2 regions of the Kitasatospora sp. NPDC058444 genome follow, and region 1 is predicted to be linked to the other one. Evidence: predicted binding sites of a transcription regulator. Region 1 holds the regulator's gene; the other holds the start of a gene.
The links. Region 1 encodes HrcA, which represses chaperone genes, less so after heat shock. Its sites were predicted from a motif close to TTNGCACTCNGNNNNNCNGAGTGCNAA; they were not measured.
Positions count from the first base shown of each region.

Region 2: groL (chaperonin GroEL) is a predicted target of HrcA. The motif match lies at 1,878-1,904, and genes of this name have one in related genera.

Region 1 is NZ_JBHXLL010000001.1:35,569-39,537, forward strand. Features, by position in the region: gene ACFWP2_RS00165 (hypothetical protein) at 1-198, opposite strand, end outside; gene htpX (zinc metalloprotease HtpX) at 222-1,142, opposite strand; gene hrcA (heat-inducible transcriptional repressor HrcA) at 1,432-2,466, shown strand; gene dnaJ (molecular chaperone DnaJ) at 2,543-3,682, shown strand; gene ACFWP2_RS00185 (16S rRNA (uracil(1498)-N(3))-methyltransferase) at 3,762-3,969, shown strand, end outside.
Region 2 is NZ_JBHXLL010000002.1:7,960-11,928, forward strand. Features, by position in the region: gene thrC (threonine synthase) at 1-702, shown strand, start outside; gene ACFWP2_RS02615 (MoaD/ThiS family protein) at 730-1,008, shown strand; gene ACFWP2_RS02620 (cold-shock protein) at 1,533-1,736, shown strand; gene groL (chaperonin GroEL) at 2,061-3,683, shown strand; gene ACFWP2_RS02630 (hypothetical protein) at 3,797-3,969, shown strand, end outside.

The DNA of each region.
Region 1 (3,969 bases):
CAGCAGCGCCCGGACCTGCTGCTCGACCTGCACGAAGGCCGCGCCCTCGACGGCCGCGAAGCAGACCGAGCCGAGCCCGGTGGGGGTGAACCCGGCCCCGGCCTCCAGGGTGAGCGCGGCGGACGGCACGCCGAACAGCTGGTCGAGGTCGGGCTTGACGGGCTTGGTGCGGCCGAAGAGGGCGTCCAGGATTCCCACGGCGGTCCTTTCGCGTCAGGGGCTCAGCGGCCGAGCTGCTCGGAGATCCTCGCCAGCTGCGCCAGCCGCTTCTCCAGGCTCGGGTGGGTGGAGAACAGCTGCGTGGCGGCCTCCCGGGCGCCCAGCGCGGGGGCGAAGTAGAAGGCGTTGTACGGCTGCGCCTGGCGCAGGTCCTTGCTGGGGATGGCCGCGATCTGCCCGGTCACCTTGGTGAGCGCCGAGGCGAGGGCGCTGGGCCGGCCGGTGAGCTGGGCGGCGGCCCGGTCGGCGGCCAGCTCGCGGTAGCGGGAGAGCAGCCGGGTGAGCAGGAAGCTGATCGCGTAGACGACCATCGACACCAGCGGGATGATCAGCGCCAGGATGGCGGCGTTCTGGTCGTTGTTGTTGCGCCCGCCGCCCATGAACCCGCCGTACACGGCGATCCGGGTCATCGCCCCGGCGAGGACGCCGAGGAAGCCGGCGATCGTCATCACCGCGACGTCCCGGTGGGCGACGTGCGACAGCTCGTGCGCGAGGACGCCCTCCAGCTCCTCCGGCTCCAGCCGGCGCAGCAGCCCGGTGGTCACGCAGATCACCGCGTTCTGCGGGTTGCGGCCGGTGGCGAAGGCGTTCGGCATGTCGTTGTCGGCGACCGCCACCCGGGGTTTGGGCATGTCGGCCAGCGCGCAGAGCCGGTCGACGGTGCCGTGCAGCTGGGGGAACTGTTCCGGGGACACCTGGTGGGCGCCCATCGCCCGTTCGGTGATCTTGTCGCTGAACCAGAACTGGGCCACGAACAGCCCGCCGGAGATCAGGACGATCAGTGGCCAGGCGCCGCGCAGCAGCGCGATCAGCAGGCCGGTGAAACCGACGTACAGCAGCCCGATCACGAACATCGTCGCGACCATGCGGCCGGTCAGGCCGCGGTCGGGCGCGAAACGGGTGTGCTGGCCCGAGCTCGACATCGCTTGCTCCTCCGTTCGCCGTCGCTTTCGATGCTGCCACCCGGACGGCCTCCCGGCACCACCCCGGTGCCGGGAGGATCGAACCGGCGGCGCCCCGCGGGCCGTGTCCGGAACTGCGGGGAGGATCACCCCGCTCGGGCCGTTCCTGCCGTAGGACCCGGGCCTTACACTGGCAGGTACGGTTCTGGCACTCGTACGTTCAGAGTGCCAAGGCCGAGGGCCTCCCGGAACGGCCCGCGGCAGCAAGGGACACAGTCGGACGACGTGCGAGGACGGAGGTGCGCGCCCCATGGCCGGTGAGGTCCGCCAGCTGGACGAACGCAAGCTCGCCGTACTGCGCGCGATCGTGCAGGACTACGTGGGCACCGAGGAGCCGGTCGGCTCCAAGGCCCTGGTGGAGCGGCACAACCTCGGGGTCTCGCCGGCGACCGTCCGCAACGACATGGCGGCGCTGGAGGAGGAGGGCTACATCCACCAGCCGCACACCAGCGCCGGCCGCATCCCGACCGACAAGGGGTACCGCCTCTTCGTCGACAAGCTCGCCGAGATCAAGCCGATGAGCGCTCCCGAGCGCCGGGCCATCCGGCACTTCCTGGACGGCGCGGTCGACCTGGACGACGTGGTCGCCCGCACCGTGCGGCTGCTCGCCCAGCTGACCCGGCAGGTCGCGGTGGTGCAGTACCCCTCGCTGTCGCGCTCCACCGTCCGGCACATCGAGCTGGTGGCGCTGGCCCCGGCCAAGGTGATGCTGGTGCTGATCACCAACACCGGCCGGGTCGAGCAGCGGATGGTCGACTGCCCGGGCACGGTCGGCGAGACGGTGCTGGCGGACCTGCGGGCCCGGATCAACGCGAGGGCCGCCGGCCGGCGCCTCCCGGAGGTCCCGGGGCTGCTGGAGGAGCTGCCGGCGCTGTTCGAGCAGGTCGACCGGCCGACCGTCAGCACCGTCCTGGCGACCCTGTTCGAGACGCTCGCCGAGCAGAACGAGGAGCGGATCATGCTGGCCGGCACGGCCAACCTGACCCGCTTCGGGCACGACTTCCCGCTCACCATCCAGCCGGTGCTGGAGGCCCTGGAGGAGCAGGTCGTCCTGCTCCGCCTCCTGGGTGAGACCGCGGACGCCGCGATGACGGTCCGGATCGGGCGGGAGAACGCCTATGAAGGGCTGAATTCCACCTCGATCGTTTCGGTCGGCTACGGTTCGGGCGACGAGAGCGTGGCGAAACTGGGTGTGATCGGTCCGACCCGGATGGACTACCCGGGCACAATGGGGGCGGTGCGAGCGGTGGCGCGGTACGTGGGCCAGATCCTGGCCGAGTCCTAGCAAAGGTCACCGTTAAAAGATTTAACGGTGGCGTCCAGTCGCAGCACTACTACAGGCGGAACAAGCGGAGCATTTGGTGGCCACGGACTACTACGCGGTACTCGGCGTCCGACGGGATGCGGGGCAGGACGAGATCAAGAAGGCGTTCCGGCGCCTGGCACGCGAACTGCACCCGGACGTCAACCCGGACCCGAAGACGCAGGAGCGGTTCAAGGAGATCAACGCCGCTTACGAGGTGCTCTCCGACCCGCAGAAGCGTCAGGTCTACGACCTCGGCGGGGACCCGCTGTCCCCGGGCGGCGGCGGCGCGGGCGGCTTCGGCGCCGGCGCGGCGGGCTTCGGCTTCTCCGACATCATGGACGCCTTCTTCGGCGCCGCGGCCGGCCAGCGCGGCCCGCGCTCGCGCACCCGCCGCGGCCAGGACGCCATGATCCGGCTGGAGATCACCCTGGAGGAGGCCGCCTTCGGCACCACCAAGGAACTCCAGGTCGACACCGCCGTCACCTGCACCACCTGCAGTGGCGAGGGCGCGGCCCCCGGCACCTCGGCGCAGACCTGTGACATGTGCCGCGGCAAGGGCGAGGTCTCCCAGGTCACCCGGTCCTTCCTGGGCCAGGTCATGACCTCCCGCCCGTGCCCGCAGTGCCAGGGCTTCGGCACCGTCGTGCCGACCCCGTGCCCGGAGTGCGCCGGCGACGGCCGCGTGCGCGCCCGCCGCACCCTGACGGTCAAGATCCCGGCCGGTGTCGACAACGGCACCCGGATCCAGCTGGCCGGCGAGGGCGAGGTCGGCCCCGGCGGCGGCCCGGCCGGCGACCTGTACGTCGAGATCGCCGAGACCAGCCACACCATCTTCCAGCGGCGCGGGGACGACCTGCACTGCACCGTCACCATCCCGATGACGGCGGCCGCGCTCGGCACCCAGGTGCCGCTGCAGACCCTGGACGGCCTGGAGGAGGTCGACATCCGGCCCGGCACCCAGTCCGGCCAGTCGATCCCGCTGCACGGCCGGGGCATCACCCACCTGCGCGGCGGCGGCCGGGGCGACCTGATAGTGCACGTCGAGGTGAAGACGCCCAGCAAGCTCGACGCCGAACAGGAGGAGCTGCTGCGCCGCCTCGCGGTGCTGCGCGGCGAGGAGCGGCCGTCCGGCCAGTTCGCGCCGGGCCAGCAGGGCCTGTTCTCCCGGCTGAAGGACGCCTTCAACGGCCGGTAGTCGTCCGTGGAGGGGTGCCGGGGGAAGCTCCCCGGCACCCCTTTCGGTGTTCTCGTCCCACTCCTGGAGGTTCCCCGTCATGACCGCGCCCGTCTTCCTCGTCGAGACCGAGCGGATCGCCGCCGCCGCGCCCGGGGCCGTGGTGCGCCTGGACGGTCCGGAGGGGCGGCACGCGGCCGCGGTGAAGCGGCTGCAGCCGGGCGAGGCGGTGACCCTGGCCGACGGGCTGGGGCTCGGGGTGGACGGCACGGTCGCCGAGGTGCTCGGCAAGGACGGGATCGACGTGA
Region 2 (3,969 bases), on a different contig from region 1:
GGCAACTACGACGACGTGAACCGCTTCTGCTCGGAGCTGATCGGCGACCCGGCCGGCGAGGGCTGGGGCTTCGTCAACGTGAACCTGCGGCCGTACTACGGCGAGGGTTCCAAGACGCTGGCGTACGAGATCTGCGAGCAGCTCGGCTGGCGGCTGCCGGAGCAGATCGTGATCCCGATCGCCTCGGGCTCGCAGCTGACGAAGATCGACAAGGGCCTCCAGGAGCTGATCAGGCTCGGTCTGGTCGAGGACCGGCCGTACAAGGTCTTCGGCGCCCAGGCCGAGGGCTGCTCGCCGGTGTCGGCCGCGTTCAAGGCCGGCCGGGACGTGATCAAGCCGGTCAAGCCGAACACCATCGCCAAGTCGCTGGCGATCGGCAACCCGGCCGACGGCCCGTACGTGCTGGACATCGCCCGCCGCACCGGCGGCGCGGTGGAGGACGTCACGGACGCCGAGGTCGTGGCGGCGATCCGGCTGCTGGCGCGGACCGAGGGGGTCTTCGCCGAGACCGCGGGCGGGGTGACCGTCGGCGTGCTGAAGAAGCTGGTCGAGACCGGGCAGCTGGATCCGGCCAAGGAGACCGTCGCGATCAACACCGGTGACGGCCTGAAGACCCTGGACGCCGTCTCCGACGCCGGGATGAGCGCCGTCATCCGCCCGACGCTGGACTCGTTCCGCGCCGCCGGCCTCGCGTCCGCCTGAACCACCCCCGCCCCAGCAAGGAGAGTCATGAGCGCCAACGTCCGCATTCCCACCATCCTGCGCACCTACACCGGCGGCGCCGCCGAGGTGACCGCCGAGGGTGCCACCCTGGCCGAGGTCGTCGCCGACCTGGAGAGGAACCACGCGGGCATCTCGGCCCGCATCCTGGACGACACCGGCAAGCTGCGGCGCTTCGTGAACGTCTACGTGAACGACGACGACGTGCGCTTCGCCGAGGGCCTGGCGACCGAGATCAAGGACGGCGCCAGCATCTCGATCATCCCGGCGGTGGCCGGCGGCTGCTGAGCAGTTTGCGAGAACCCGCGGTCGCCCGCGCGTACGGAATTCCGGTCTCCGTACGCGCGGGCGACCGCTGTATTTCGGCGGGAATATATCCCGGTCGAGTCGGAGTAGAGTGTGGCTCGGCTGGGAACATGGATTCCTTTTCGGCTCCCGCAGTGCTCGGCCCGGGAGCGCCCGGCCCCGTGAAACCTGTCAGGCGGATGTCAGAATTCCCGTAAACATTTGGGTAATTCGTCCGCTATGTCCGGCGTGGAATGCCGAGATTATTCCGATTCGGCCCGTCCTGTCCCTTGCCGGCCGGGCGGAATTACCGGTGGCTGGCCCTGTTGCAGAGGGCGTCGATCCGGATACATTCAGCGGCGGTCGACGCAATCACCCGCTCGCCGGAAGCCGCCTGGCGTCCTGCACGGAGGGTTGCGGCGTGCACGGCTGCGCCCAGGGGGGGTTCCCCGGGCCGGCCTTCAACCAACCCGGGCCCGCGACCTGCGGGCGCGTGAAGGGCCAGCACAGCACTAGGGGAGTTCGGAATGGCTCAGGGCACCGTCAAGTGGTTCAACGCGGAGAAGGGCTACGGCTTCATCGCGGTCGACGGTGGTGCGGACGTCTTCGTCCACTACAGCGCGATCCAGATGGACGGCTACCGCACCCTCGAGGAGGGCCAGCGGGTCGAGTTCGAGATCTCCCAGGGACAGAAGGGCCCGCAGGCGGACATGGTCCGCGCGGCGGTCTGACCCCTTCCGACCCCAGGAGCTCGGCGCGGCCCTACGGCTGGTGACCTCTCGCTTCTCGACGGGCCCGTGCGACGCGAGTCGCACGGGCCCGTCGGCGTTCCCGGGCGGCCCCGTCGGCGGCTCGCGGATCGGTCGATTGGGCTTGCACTCGACCACCCGGAGTGCTAATCATTGGCGTTAGCACTCACAGTGTGAGAGTGACAGCGGACCGGGTCGGTGAGGCCCCCGGGAGCGGTAGGGGAATGGACCTCCGCGCACCAGGGCCGTCCGTCGCGGGCACCCCTTGGTCCGAGCAGTCGACCGTGTCCCGGAGGACCACTTCTGATGGCCAAGATCATCGCCTTTGATGAGGAAGCTCGCCGCGGCCTTGAGCGTGGCATGAACCAGCTCGCCGACGCAGTGAAGGTCACGCTCGGCCCCAAGGGTCGCAACGTCGTGCTGGAGAAGAAGTGGGGCGCCCCCACGATCACCAACGACGGTGTCTCCATCGCCAAGGAGATCGAGCTCGAGGACCCGTACGAGAAGATCGGTGCGGAGCTCGTCAAGGAGGTCGCCAAGAAGACGGACGACGTCGCGGGTGACGGCACCACCACCGCCACCGTGCTCGCCCAGGCCCTGGTTCGCGAGGGTCTGCGCAACGTCGCCGCCGGCGCCAACCCGATGGCCCTGAAGCGCGGCATCGAGAAGGCCGTCGCCGCCGTCTCGGACCAGCTGCTGGCCCAGGCCAAGGACGTGGAGACCAAGGAGCAGATCGCCTCCACCGCCTCCATCTCGGCCGCCGACACCCAGATCGGCGAGCTCATCGCCGAGGCCATGGACAAGGTCGGCAAGGAAGGCGTCATCACCGTCGAGGAGAGCAACACCTTCGGTCTGGAGCTCGAGCTCACCGAGGGCATGCGCTTCGACAAGGGCTACATCTCCGCCTACTTCGCCACCGACCTGGAGCGGATGGAGGCGACCTTCGAGGACCCGTACATCCTCATCGCCAACTCCAAGATCGGCTCGGTCAAGGACCTGCTCCCGCTGCTGGAGAAGGTCATGCAGAGCGGCAAGCCGCTCGTCATCATCGCCGAGGACGTCGAGGGCGAGGCCCTGTCGACCCTGGTCGTGAACAAGATCCGTGGCACCTTCAAGTCCGTCGCCGTCAAGGCCCCGGGCTTCGGTGACCGCCGCAAGGCCATGCTCGGCGACATCGCCATCCTCACCGGTGGCACCGTGATCTCCGAGGAGGTCGGCCTCAAGCTGGAGAACGCCGGCATCGACCTGCTGGGCACCGCCCGCAAGGTGGTCATCACCAAGGACGAGACCACCATTGTCGACGGTGGCGGCGACAGCGAGCAGGTCGCGGGCCGCGTGAACCAGATCCGCGCCGAGATCGAGAACAGCGACTCGGACTACGACCGCGAGAAGCTCCAGGAGCGCCTCGCCAAGCTGGCCGGCGGCGTGGCCGTCATCAAGGCCGGCGCGGCCACCGAGGTGGAGCTCAAGGAGCGCAAGCACCGCATCGAGGACGCCGTCCGCAACGCCAAGGCCGCCGTCGAGGAGGGCATCGTCGCCGGTGGTGGCGTCGCCCTGCTGCAGGCCGGTGTCGCCTTCGACAAGCTGGAGCTGGACGGCGACGAGGCCACCGGTGCCAACATCGTCAAGGTCGCGCTGGAGGCCCCGATCAAGCAGATCGCGACCAACGCCGGCCTGGAGGGTGGCGTCGTGGTGGAGAAGGTGCGCAACCTCCCCGCCGGTCACGGCCTGAACGCCGCCACCAACGAGTACGTCGACCTGGTCGCCGAGGGCATCATCGACCCGGCCAAGGTCACCCGCTCGGCGCTGCAGAACGCCGCCTCCATCGCGGCGCTGTTCCTCACCACCGAGGCCGTCATCGCCGACAAGCCGGAGAAGGCCGCCGCGGCCGCCGGCGGCGGCATGCCGGGCGGTGACATGGACTTCTGATCCTGATCGCTTCGATCGGATCGGTTGATTCCCCGTCCGTGTGGGCGGCTCCCTTCGGGGGGCCGCCCACACGGCGTTTCGGCGTTCGGGGGACTTGAGGAGAGGATGGACGGATGGCTGCCGACGACATCGAGACCGCCCTGCACAACGCGCGGGCACTGATCCTGGCCGACCTCACCGCGCGGGACGTGGCGGACGCCGCCGTCGTCTCGCTGGTGGAACAGGCCGTGACGCACCGCCGCTGGTGGCTGGAGCAGTGGCCGGACGGCACCGAGTACGTGCTCGG